DNA from 4 places in the Companilactobacillus alimentarius DSM 20249 genome. Region 3 is predicted to be linked to each of the others. Evidence: predicted binding sites of a transcription regulator. Region 3 holds the regulator's gene; each other region holds the start of a gene.

Region 1 (3,223 bases), 490 kb from region 3:
GATTTTTAAAGCAATTGACATAATGATCATTCCTTAGATTTATTTGATGATTTTATTTTAGTATTTGATAAGTTATGACAGTAGTAATGTTTGTCATTTATTGAGGTGATAAATGTCATGTTTTCTTGTTTATATACATGTTTTACGAAAACATATATAAAAAAAACAAACCATCAAAAGATGATTTGCTCAATATAATTCAATTATTTACCAGGTTGATAATCTTTATCAATAACTAAGATAGGTTTGATAGTCTTACCACTAACAGAATCAGCGTCGGCCTCATTGATTTGGTCAAAGTCGTAGAACTTTTCAGTCAAATCAAATGGAAAGGCACCTAACTTATAAAATTCAATCAAACGAGGGATGTCGATTTGAGGAATCGAGTCACCCATGTTGACGCCGACAACTTTTTTATCATCAACACAAAGATCATTCCAAGTACTAATATCGATGTTATGTGGTGTAACAGCAATTGTAGCGGTTGTACCACCTTGAGTCAAAGCGGCAATCGAATCAGTCATCACTTTGGCAACACCAGTAGTATCAACAGCCCAGTCAACACCAAGACCGCCAGTTAATTTCTTGATAGCTTCAACAGCATCTTCATTTTTACTATTGATAGCGTCGGTTGCACCCATCTTTTTAGCCAATTCCAAACGGGAATCAACAATATCAACGGCAATAACTTTGACACATCCAGAGATCTTACCAGCCATCATGGCAGCTAGACCAACAGCACCAGTACCAAAGACAGCAATTGTGTCGCCAGGTTTTGGTTGTAGAGTATTAAAGACTGTACCACTACCAGTTACATAGCCACAGCCCAAAGGTCCAAGTTTTCTTAGATCAAGATCCTTAGGAACTTTAACAGCGTTTCTCTTGTCGATCACTGTATGAGTTGTAAAAGATGATTGATTGAACATATCACTAACGTGGTGACCATCTTCAGTAAATTGGTCAGATCCGTCAGGACGTGTACCTGAAAGGTTGGATGCAGCATATTTACGACATTGAGTTGGTTTACCTTTCAAACAATTATCGCACTCACCACATGAATAAAATGACATAATAATATGATCGCCGGGTTTAAAATTAGAAACATTTTTACCGACTTTTTCAACAATTCCAGATCCTTCGTGACCTAAAACAACAGGAAAACTAAAGGCGGCATCACCTTTACGTAGAGCCTCATCAGAATGACAAATACCAGAAGCAACGACTTTAACTTGAAGACCGTCATCAGTCACATCAGCTAATTCAACGTCATCCTTAATAACAAATGGATCATTTACTTTATCAACTACAGCAGCTTTAATTCTCATAAGATAAATCCTTCTTCCAAAATTATTTGAAAACGCTTTCTACAATTAGAAATTATTTCACAATATCAAAAATAATTCAATCATATTTTGAAAAAAAGATTAATAAAAACGGTAAAAAAAGTATTTACATTTTGTGATGAAAAGAACAACTAATCGATAAGATATCAATCGTAAGTTTATTTTTGTTATAATGAATCCGTTAAAGTTGTTAATTAATTTTGCAAATTTAGCATTCTTAAAAGTATTATGTAACGTAAACTGGTAGAATATAAAAGCAAAGAAAATTGATTAAAAAGAGTATGGTGAAATATGGAAATAGCAGAAATGTATGGTCAAGTTTTGGCAGGAACTGTGACTGACTTAAATAAGGACGAAGCTTTCGTTCAAATAGATGGGAAGACTTTTGCTTTAGATCTAAATGAATTAACAGAAATTCCAGAATTAGGTGATGAAATCAGTGGATTTATTTATGAGAATCAAGCTCATAAAAACAAAATGACAACTGTTATGCCATTTGTCGTTCAAGGCGTTTGGGATTTTGCTGAAGTAACAGAAGTTAGAACCGATTTAGGCGTTTTCGTAAATGTTGGATTAGAAGATAAGGATATTGTTGTTTCTTTGGATGATCTGCCATTTGAACATTCAGAATGGCCTAAAAAAGGTGATAGTCTGATGGTTAAATTGGAAATTGATCACAAAGGACGCTTATGGGGAAAATTAGCTGATATTGAGCTTTACACTCAAATTGCTCGTAGTCCTGGTGAAGACACTAAGAATAAAGATGAAGAGGGTACTGTTATTGCCATTCGTGAGAGTGGTGCTTTTGTCATGACTGAGAGTTATTATATTGGTTTCATTCATGTCAATGAACAAGGGGAACCTTTACATATCGGCCAACATGTTAAAGCCCGTGTCATTGGTACAAGCCATCGTCGCTTGAACCTCTCAATGAAGCCACGTGCTTATGAAGAAATTACGCCAGATGCACAAATGATTGTTGCTGTGTTGGAACATGCCCAGGAGAAAAAGATTCCTTATACTGATAAAAGTGATCCGGATGATATAAGAGAATACTTCGGTATTAGTAAGGGAAGCTTCAAACGAGCTTTAGGCAATTTAATGAAGCAAGGTAAGATTGAACAAAAAGATGGCTATACTTATCTCAAATAGAGGTAATATTTATGAGTGAAAAACTATCAATTAAGAATCAAAAGATGATTGATGCGATTGCTGATTATGCAAGATATTTACGTTTAGATCGAGGTTTATCCCAAAATACGATTATCTCTTATCAACAGGATCTTCTGGAATTTAGTAGCTTTTTGGAACAACAAAAGATAGCTTTTTATCCTGAGGATCATTTTGTCGTCACTAAATTTTTTGTCAGTCAGGATAAAGAGAAAAAATCTAAGACTTCACAAATGCGAATGTTTTCATCTTTAAAAAGGTTCTATCAATGGATGGAAATGATTGACAAAATCTCGGCCAATCCTATGAACGAATTGGATGCTCCCAAAAAGGGCACACATTTACCAGTGGTTCTATCAATGGAAGAGGTCAACGCTTTGATTGAGTCACCTGATGTTTCTACGCCATTGGGTGTCAGAGATCGGACTATTTTTGAAGTGATGTACGCGACTGGCTTGCGTGTCAGTGAATTAGTCAATCTAAGTATGGATGATCTACATTTGGACTTGGAGTTGATTAAGACTTTGGGTAAAGGGAATAAAGAACGTTTGTTACCAATTGGCGATACAGCTATTACTTGGCTAAAGAAATATTTTGAACAGACACGAAAGCCATTAGTAGAAAAATATGGTGAACAAAAAGAAGTCTTTTTGAACTTTCGTGGTAAGAAATTAACGAGACAGTCGATTTGGCGTATGATCAAGAAGTAT
Region 2 (3,223 bases), 110 kb from region 3:
TCTTCACAACTAATTTCTGGTACATGTGGCAAACGACTTTTGCTTTCAAACGTGCTAGTTCAGCCGTTGAATTACGTCGTTATATGAATCGAATGATATTGGAATTCAGTCGGATCAACACTTTGGAAGGTGTTACTAGAAGTCCTTATAATCAATTCGAAAGCATTATCTTACCAATGCGTAAGTATTTGGAAGATCGTGGCGTAACATTCATCAACAACCGTAAGGTTACTGATTTGGAATTTAAAGATACACCACTTCAAGACGATATAGTCGTTACAGGTTTGAAATATGAAGAAGTTGATAACGACAATAAAGAGGGACATATTGACATTGAAGAAAACGATTTAGTGTTTGATACTAATGGGTCAATCACCGACAGTTCTTCGATTGGCGACTTGAATACACCATTCAAGGAAAATATGGACTACGCTCCAAGCGCTTTGCTTTGGAAGAAGGCAGCTGAGAAATTCTATTCACTGGGTAATCCAGACAAATTCTTTGGCGACCGTACCCAAAGTGAGTGGGTCAGCTTTACAGTTACAACTAATAGTCATTTCTTGGTCAATGAGATTTCTAGAATCACTGAACAAGAACCCGGAAATGCTTTGAACACATGGATCAACAGTACACCACTATTGTCAATCGTTGTTCATCATCAACCACATTTCAAGGCACAAAAGACTAATGAATCAACCTTCTGGGGCTACTTCATGTACCCAAGAAGAAATGGTGATTATGTTCAAAAACCCGTTATGGAAATGACAGGTAAAGAAATGCTTGAAGAATTGTTGGGTCATTTGGCCGAAGTAGACCCAAGCAAAGATAATATTAAGAATCATACTCAAGAGATCATGGATAGTATTGTCAATGTAATTCCAGTTTACTTGCCATATGCTAGTGCTATGTTTAATCAAAGAGCAGTTGGCGACCGTCCTGATGTCGTACCAAAGCACAGTAAGAACTTGGCCTTCATCAGTCAATTCTGTGAACAACCATTTGATATGGTCTTTACAGAACAATATTCATTCCGCGCAGCACAGCGGGCAGTATATACACTATTGAATATTCCTTTGTCAGAAATGACACCAATGCATCATTATGAAAAAGATCCTAAAGTCATGGCACGTGCTACTAAGACTATGTTTAGATAAGTATCAAAAAAAGCAGGAGCGAGCTTTTTACGCTCAATAGAAAATAATGAATTTTCACAATAGGGACTGAATTTGATTTCAGCCCCTTTTTGTAGCGTTAAAAGGGTTAAATAGGATACTTTGTGAATAAATTTTCACAATAAAATATTAGTCAATTTAAATTAATATATAAATTTTTTTAACATAAAACAGACTGGGTGTTGATATATCAACGTGAATACGTTTACATTGGCTTTTTGCGATAATTTGCTTGAACAATATTCACACAGTGATAGTATAGAACGTGAATTAGTTAACAAATAAATGCTTTTTAAAATCTTGGAGGTAATCAGATGGTGAAAGGTTCCAAAGATACAAAAGTTTCTGTAAAAACAGACAAAAAAGAAGAAGTAAAACCAGTTATTGATGCAATGGTCGTGAAAGCTCACAAGGCCTTGGATATCATGGACAGTTTTACACAAGAACAAGTGGATCACATCGTACATCAAATGGCAATTGCCGGTTTAAATGCAAGTTTCGAGTTAGCAAAGTTAGCTTATAAAGAAACTGGTCGTGGTGTGGTTGAAGATAAAGTTATCAAGAATATGTATTCTACTGAAGAAATTTGGCATTCAATCAAACGTGATAAAACTGTTGGTATTATTGAAAATGATAAGGAACATCGCTTAATTAAAGTTGCTGAACCACTAGGTGTTTTAGCTGGTGTAACTCCAGTTACTAATCCAACTTCTACAGCAATGTTCAAGTCGTTGATTGCTATGAAGACACGTAATCCAATTATTTTTGGATTTCATCCCCAAGCTCAAGAGTCATCAGTCGCCGCAGCAAAGGTTATGTTAAAAGCTGCTGTTGACGCAGGTGCTCCTGAGGGTGTTATCCAATGGATCAAGAAACCAAGTATTGAAGCTACATCATATTTGATGAACAACGATGGTGTCGCCAGTGTCTTGGCTACTGGTGGTCCGGGAATGGTTAAGGCCGCTTATTCAACTGGTAAACCAGCTTTAGGTGTTGGTCCTGGTAATGGTCCCGCATATATTGAAAAAACTGCTAATATTAAACGTGCTGTTAACGATATTGTATTGTCAAAGACTTTTGATAATGGTATGGTTTGTGCTTCTGAAAATAGTGCCATCGTTGATGCCGATATTTATGATGAAGTTAAATCATTATTCGAAAAGAATAAAATTTTCTTCATTAAGAAATCAGAGTACAAGCAGCTAGCTGAAGCAATGTTTAGACCAGAAGGTGGAGTTAAAGGTCCGATTGCTGGTAAATCAGCTGTAGAGATTGCTAAACTTGCTGGAATCAAAGTTCCTAGTGACACTAAGGTCTTAGGGGTTGAGATTTCAAAGGTTGGACCAGATGAGCCACTTTCAGCTGAAAAACTTTCACCAGTTCTTTCCGTTTATAAAGTTGCTGGACATAAAGAAGGTTTTGAAAAAGCTGACGAGTTGCTTCACTTCGGTGGATTAGGCCATACTGTTGGTATTCATACTATGGATGAAGATTTGGCTACCGAATTTGGTATTAAGATGAAAGCTAGCCGTGTTCTAGTTAATACTCCTGCTGCCATTGGTGGTATTGGTAATCTTTACAATGAAATGATTCCATCACTTACACTTGGTACTGGTTCATGGGGGAAGAATTCTATTTCTCATAATGTATCCTCATTTGATTTGCTTAATATTAAGACAATCGCAAAACGGAGAAATAACATGCAATGGATTAAACAACCAAGAGTTTACTTTGAAAAGACTTCAGTTCGCTACTTAGAAGATCTTGAAGGAATGAAGAGAGCCTTTATTGTATGTGATCCTATCATGGTTCAATTAGGCTTTGTCGATACGATTACTGATGAGTTGAAGCGCAGCAAAGTACATGTTGAGTACTCAATGTTCTCAGATGTTGATAGTATCGTAACTACTGATGTTGTAAAACGTGGTGTTACTCAAATGAACTTGTTCAAGCCTGATACAATTATTGCTTTGGGTGGCGGAACAACTATGGATACTGCTAAAGATATGTGGCTATTCTATGAACATCCTGATGTTGATTTGTTTGGAGCT
Region 3 (3,223 bases):
TTTGCTGTCGATATCCAAATGGTTGGTAGGTTCATCCATTACTAAGAAGTTATCATGTTCCATGGCCAATTTGGTCAACGTCAAGCGAGCTTTTTCACCACCGGAGAGTCCAGCAACGGGTTTTAGAACATCGTCGCCACTGAAAAGAAATGCTCCCAGCATATTTCTAATGATTTGTTCATCTAAGCGAGGGTAGAGATCCCAAATTTCATGGAGAACATCTTTTTTAGGATCTAAATTCTTTAAATTCTGATCGTAGTATCCGACTTGGACGTTAGCACCGAATTGAGCCGAACCTTTGATGAATGGAATTTGTCCTAAAATTGACTTGAGAAAAGTTGATTTTCCAATACCATTGGGTCCAATGATACCGACACGTTCACCTTTTTTGACATCTAAATTGATTGGTTCAGACATGATTTGATTGTCATAACCAATCGCGGCATCGCGAACAGAAAGAACGTCGTTACCACTTTCTTTATCAATTTCAAATTTAAAGTGAACCGATCCTTGATCGCTACCAGGACGGTCTAAAACATCCATATGCTCCAATTTCTTACGACGGCTTTGAGCCATTTTGGTGGTAGAAGCGCGAACGATATTTTTTTGGATATATTCTTCAGTCTTTTTAATTTCAGCTTGTTGTTCTTCATAATGTTTCCAAGCGACTTCTTGATTCTTTTTCTTCTCTTGAAGATAAAAAGTATAGTTACCGGAATAATGCGTTGAAGAGTGGTGATTGATCTCTACAATCTCAGTTACTACTTTATCCAAGAAATATTGGTCATGGGACACAATAACTAAGGCTCCACGATAGTTTTTCAAATAGCCTTCCAACCATTCGACAGTATTTATATCTAGGTGATTAGTAGGTTCATCCAATAGTAAGATGTCGTGGTGTTCTAAAAGCATTTTAGCCATTGCTAAACGAGATCTTTCACCACCAGATAATGTGGAAATGTTGTCTTGCCAAACATCTTCATCGAAGCCGAATCCCTTGAGGACGCTGCGGATTTCTGATTGATAGCCATAACCATTTTCACGTCGGAAAGTATTTTGTAATTGATCATATTGTTTTAAGAGAGAATCATAATCTTGCACAGTCGTGTCGGCTAATTTTTCTTCCAGACTATGCATCTTTTTTTCCTGAATCTTCAAATAATCAAAAACTTTTTCCATTTCGTTAAAAATTTTATTTTCGCTATTTAAGCCAGAATCCTGAGCTAAATAACCAATATTAGTATCCTTTTTGAGAGCAATATTTCCACTATTATAATTTTCTTGATCGGAGATAATTTTCAAAAGAGTAGATTTTCCGACTCCGTTCCGACCTACTAAGCCAATGCGGCTGTTGTCTTGCACCTCGAAACTAACATTTTCAAAAAGTTTCTTAGTACCAAAATTTTTAGTAATATTCTGTGCTTGTAATAAAATCAATTTAAAACTCCTTTATGTATTCACAATTTTATCATTATTTAATAATTTATGTCTTTATAGGTTTAACGTGTTGCGTTTTTGTCGATTTTTATTTACTATAAATGTTAGTGAAAACACACACATATGGTGGTAAATTATGACAAAAACAATAGTTCCAAACGCAACAATAAAGCGTTTACCAATCTATTATCGATATTTCCAATTTTTAAAAGATGAGGGTACAAAAAAAATCTCTTCTGGCGAATTGTCCGAAGGAGTCAAGATAGATAGTGCTACAATTAGACGTGACTTCTCATATCTAGGAGCACTTGGAAAACGTGGTTATGGCTACGATGTTAACAATTTGGTAGCTTTCTTTAAAAAGCTATTGAATCAAGATAAGCGTACTAATGTAGCCTTAATTGGTGTTGGTAATTTAGGTAATGCCTTATTAAATTATAACTTTTCTCGGACTAATAATGTTCGAATTGCAGCAGCTTTTGATGTAAATAAGGATATTGTTGGAACTGTTAAGAGTGGAGTTCCTGTTTATGACATTAGTGAATTAAAGGAACAGCTCCACTTGCAACAGATTGATGTCTGCATTTTAACGGTCTCTTCAAATGCTGCTCAAACAATAGCTGACTTATTGGCTGATGCGGGAGTTAGAGGGGTTCTGAACTTTACACCGGTTATTATCAACGTTCCAAGCAGTATTCGAGTTCATTATGTTGATTTAGCTAATGAATTGCAGACACTGATCTTTTTCTTAGATCGTGATAAGTCGAATAATAATGAAGAACAAGAAGAATAATATTTTTGGGGGAAAGTAATTATGAGTGAACCATTATTTCTAAAACCAGTATTCCACGAAAAAATTTGGGGTGGAAGAAAGCTTGCAACTAAGTTTGGTTATAAGATTCCTGATGGCACAATTGGAGAATGTTGGGCTATTTCAGGACATCCAAATGGTAGAACTAAGGTAGAAAATGGTGAATTTGCTGGTCAATATGTTGATGACCTGTGGAAGAATCATAGTGAACTATTTGGCAATCCGAAAGGCAAGGTCTTTCCACTTTTGACAAAGATTTTGGATGCTGAAGATAGTTTATCAGTTCAAGTTCATCCCGACAATGAGTATGCAGAGGAACATGAGCATGAATTGGGTAAGACTGAATGCTGGTATATCATTGATGCTGAACCAGGTTCATATTTGATTTATGGACACAATGCAAAGAACAAAGCTGAACTCGATAAAATGATCGAATCAGGCGACTGGGAGCACCTTTTGAGAAAGGTTCCTGTTAAGACTGGTGAATTCTACTTTGTCCCAAGTGGGACTGTTCATGCTTTGAACAAGGGTATCATGGCTTTGGAAACTCAACAAAGCAGTGACACAACATATCGTCTTTATGATTATGATCGTGTTGATAAGACTACTGGTAAGAAACGTGATCTTCATATTAAACAATCTGAGGATACAATCACGGTTCCTCATAAAGATCCAAAATTAAATATTGAGACTAAAGAAGAGGGCAAGAACAAATTTACAACTTTTGTTCAACCACCAGTTTCACCATTCTTCTCAGTTTATCACTGGGAGATTAAAGAACCAGCTGAAATGCATCATCAAATCGGTAAATATACTTTGATTTCTGTAATTAATGGTCAAGGTAAGATTACTGTTGATGGTAAAGACTATGACTTGAAGAAGGGGATTCACTTGATTGTTCCCGCTACAGTTGATAGTTGGAAGCTTTCAGGAGATTTGGATATCATTGCTTCTGAATCCGGCGAAGATTAAAAA
Region 4 (3,223 bases), 910 kb from region 3:
CAATGTGAAATCTTCATGATGTTTAGTTATTTGACCAGCTTTAACTGATGCATACATCCCATGAACATTTTCTGATTGAACTCCAACAATATGAATATTAGGATTGAATGATTTCAATGCAGTAGCCATTCCAGAAATCAAACCGCCACCACCAACAGGAATAATAACAGTATCTACATCCCAAATGTCATCAAGAATTTCTAAACCGATTGTTCCTTGCCCAGCAATAACGTATTTATCGTTGAACGGATCAACAATAGTTTTTCCTTCCCTTTTTGCACGTTCGAACATCCACTGATGTGCATCATCAAAAGTTGCACCATGAATGTCTACTTCAGCACCATATCCTCTTGTAGCGTCACGTTTCATTTGTGGAGCTTCATCAGGCATAACAACCGTTGTATCAATTCCTAATAAATGTCCTGTTAAAGCCACACCCTGAGCATGATTACCAGCTGATGCTGTAATAACGCCTCGATTTAATTCTTCTTGCGATAAATGATTAATTTTATTATTGGCACCTCTGAATTTGAACGACCCCGTTAATTGCATATTTTCTAATTTTAAGAAAACATCTCCATCAACAACATTACGGCTCAAAAACATGGATTGAACTAGAGGAGTTTTACGAGCATATTTTCCAACAATTGCCTTTGCTTCTTCAATATCATGAATATCAACAATATTATCAATGCCTACACCTTTAAGCATGATCCGTACCTCACCAGTCTTTAGTTTTTATCTATATTTAATCAATATTTAGTTAGTTGTTTCTTCATCAATTGATAATTTTGTATATGGTAGATCAAGTGAATCTGCCAATCCTTTATTAGTTATCTTACCTTCAAAAAGGTTAACTCCTGATGCTAAGGACTCATCCGTCTTAATGGCTTCATTAATACCTTTATCAGCAATTTCCAGTAAATAACTTAAATTGCCCTTTGCCAAAGCCATTGTTGCTGTACGTGGCACTGCTCCCGGTTGATTAGGAACTGCATAATGAATAATTCCATCTTTTACAAAAATTGGATCGTCGATAGTCGTTGGATGATCAATTGTTTCAACCGTTCCACCTTGATCAATAGCTACATCGACTAGAACACTTCCTGGTTTCATTGATTTAACCATGTATTCCTTAACCAACTTAGGTGGTCTTGAACCTGGAATTAAAATCGTTGAAATAAAGATATCTGCATCTTTAATTTCTTTAGCTAGATTTTCTTCATTGGATTTAACAACTCTAAGCTTCTTACCTGCAAATTTATCTTGTAAAAGTTTAATTCTTTCATCATTCAATTCAATAATTACTACTGAGCATCCCATGTTCAAAGCTAATGTAGCGGCATTTGTAGCGGCATTCCCACCACCAAAGATTACAACGTTGCCACCATCGATTCCAGGAATGCCGGGTAAAAGAATTCCCTCGCCTTGATGTTGTGCTTCAAGATAATAAGCACCCATAATAACTGATCTTCGTCCAGCAATTGCACTCATTGGTGCTAACAGTTCTAATTTTCCATCTTTAACAATTGTTTCTCCACCAATTGCAGTTGTACCTGCTTTCATCATTGCCTCAACAGTTGGCTTTGATGATGCTAAATGTTGAAATCCCCAAACGATTTTACCCTTTGAGAAATACTTATATTCTTCGGGATCGGGCTCCTTAACCTTGATGATCAATTCGGCTTTCCAGCCATCTTCATGACTAACCAATTTACCACCAGCATCGACATACTCTTCGTTTGTAAAGCCTGCACCAATACCTGCATTTTTTTCAACAAGTACCTCGTTGCCAGCTTCAACCATTTTACGGACATTTTCTGGAGTTGCCGCTACACGACCTTCTCCTTCTTTTTGTTCCTTAATTACAGCGATTTGCATATTTACACTCTCCTTTTGTGAAAAAAATAACTATTTCCTTACAAGGGCATGATAACGCTCACAACTAGCGGTATCAACCTATTTTTTTGCTTCACAAACTAAAAAATCGGGATAACCATTGCCAAGATTGAGAAAATTTTATCAAAATATTTTTTCATTTCACAAATTATCACATTTTAGAACATCTTTGATTTATATTTTGTATATGAAATAAATACAACTGTTTATTTTAAGTGAACACATCACAATTTTTTTGATTAAAAAAAATACACCCAATCATTTTCATGACTGAATGTATTTGAATTATAAAATATTATTTAACTGACAAATATTGATTAATCTTTATCATCAGATTTATCAGTAACATCTTTACGACTGAAATTATTGATATCAGCAACAACAGAACTTACAAACATCTTAGCATTTTCTGATGATGAATCATCTTCACCATATTTTCTAACTGAAACTGTTGCATCTCTTGTCTCTTCATCACCAACAACAACTGTATATGGAATCTTCATTGTTTGAGCGTCACGGATCTTGTAACCCATCTTCTCATCACGATCATCAATTTCAGCACGGATATTCTTAGCACGTAATTCACTAAGAACGTCGTTAGCATAATCCGTATGTAATTTTTGGTTAACAGGAATAATTCGAACTTGTGTAGGAGCCAACCATGTTGGGAAAGCACCCTTGTAAATTTCAATTAGGTAAGCAATGAATCTTTCCATAGTTGAAACAATACCACGGTGAATCATAACTGGTCTATGGTCTTCACCATCTGAACCAACGTATGTCAATTGGAACTTCTCTGGTTGCATGAAGTCTAATTGAATTGTTGACAATGTCTCTTCATTACCAAGAGCTGTCTTTGTTTGTACATCAAGCTTTGGACCATAAAATGCAGCTTCACCTTCGGCTTCATAATACTTCAAGCCCAGATCATCCATAGCGGCTTTAAGCATTGATTGTGATCTGTTCCACATTTCATCATCATCGAAATACTTTTCAGTATTAGCTGGATCTCTGTAGCTAAGACGGAATGTGTAATCATTGATATCAAAGTCTTTATAAACTTCAACCATCAATTGCAAAGTACGTTTGAATTCTTCTTGAATTTGATCAAGGGCAACGAATGTGTGACCATCATTTAGAGTCATTTCACGAACACGTTGTAAACCACTCAAAGCACCTGATTTTTCATATCTGTGCATCATACCAAGTTCAGCAATACGAAGTGGTAGATCACGGTATGAACGATTATGATGCTTGTAAATTTGGATATGTGAAGGACAATTCATTGGACGAAGTTCAAGCATTTCGCCATCACCCATGTCCA

Evidence for each region. The regulator Rex, encoded in region 3, represses fermentation and respiration genes when NADH is low (regulators of the CRP and FNR family bind a similar motif). The targets are predictions, from matches to a motif close to TTGTGAANTANTTCACAA.
Region 1: the regulator Rex is predicted to act here: its motif matches at 1,457-1,474, upstream of LA20249_RS02340 (NAD(P)-dependent alcohol dehydrogenase).
Region 2: the regulator Rex is predicted to act here: its motif matches at 1,436-1,453, upstream of adhE (bifunctional acetaldehyde-CoA/alcohol dehydrogenase).
Region 4: the regulator Rex is predicted to act here: its motif matches at 1,897-1,914, upstream of ald (alanine dehydrogenase).

Annotation. Positions count from the first base shown of each region.
Region 1 covers NZ_CP018867.1:465,784-469,006, forward strand. The annotation lists gene LA20249_RS02340 (NAD(P)-dependent alcohol dehydrogenase) at 204-1,325, opposite strand; gene LA20249_RS02345 (CvfB family protein) at 1,635-2,495, shown strand; gene xerD (site-specific tyrosine recombinase XerD) at 2,507-3,223, shown strand, end outside.
Region 2 covers NZ_CP018867.1:92,156-95,378, forward strand. The annotation lists gene LA20249_RS00585 (oleate hydratase) at 1-1,154, shown strand, start outside; gene adhE (bifunctional acetaldehyde-CoA/alcohol dehydrogenase) at 1,487-3,223, shown strand, end outside.
Region 3 covers NZ_CP018867.1:2,311,372-2,314,594, forward strand. The annotation lists gene LA20249_RS11155 (ABC-F family ATP-binding cassette domain-containing protein) at 1-1,437, opposite strand, end outside; gene LA20249_RS11160 (redox-sensing transcriptional repressor Rex) at 1,574-2,230, shown strand; gene manA (mannose-6-phosphate isomerase, class I) at 2,252-3,220, shown strand.
Region 4 covers NZ_CP018867.1:892,059-895,281, forward strand. The annotation lists gene tdcB (bifunctional threonine ammonia-lyase/L-serine ammonia-lyase TdcB) at 1-711, opposite strand, end outside; gene ald (alanine dehydrogenase) at 760-1,881, opposite strand; gene thrS (threonine--tRNA ligase) at 2,217-3,223, opposite strand, start outside.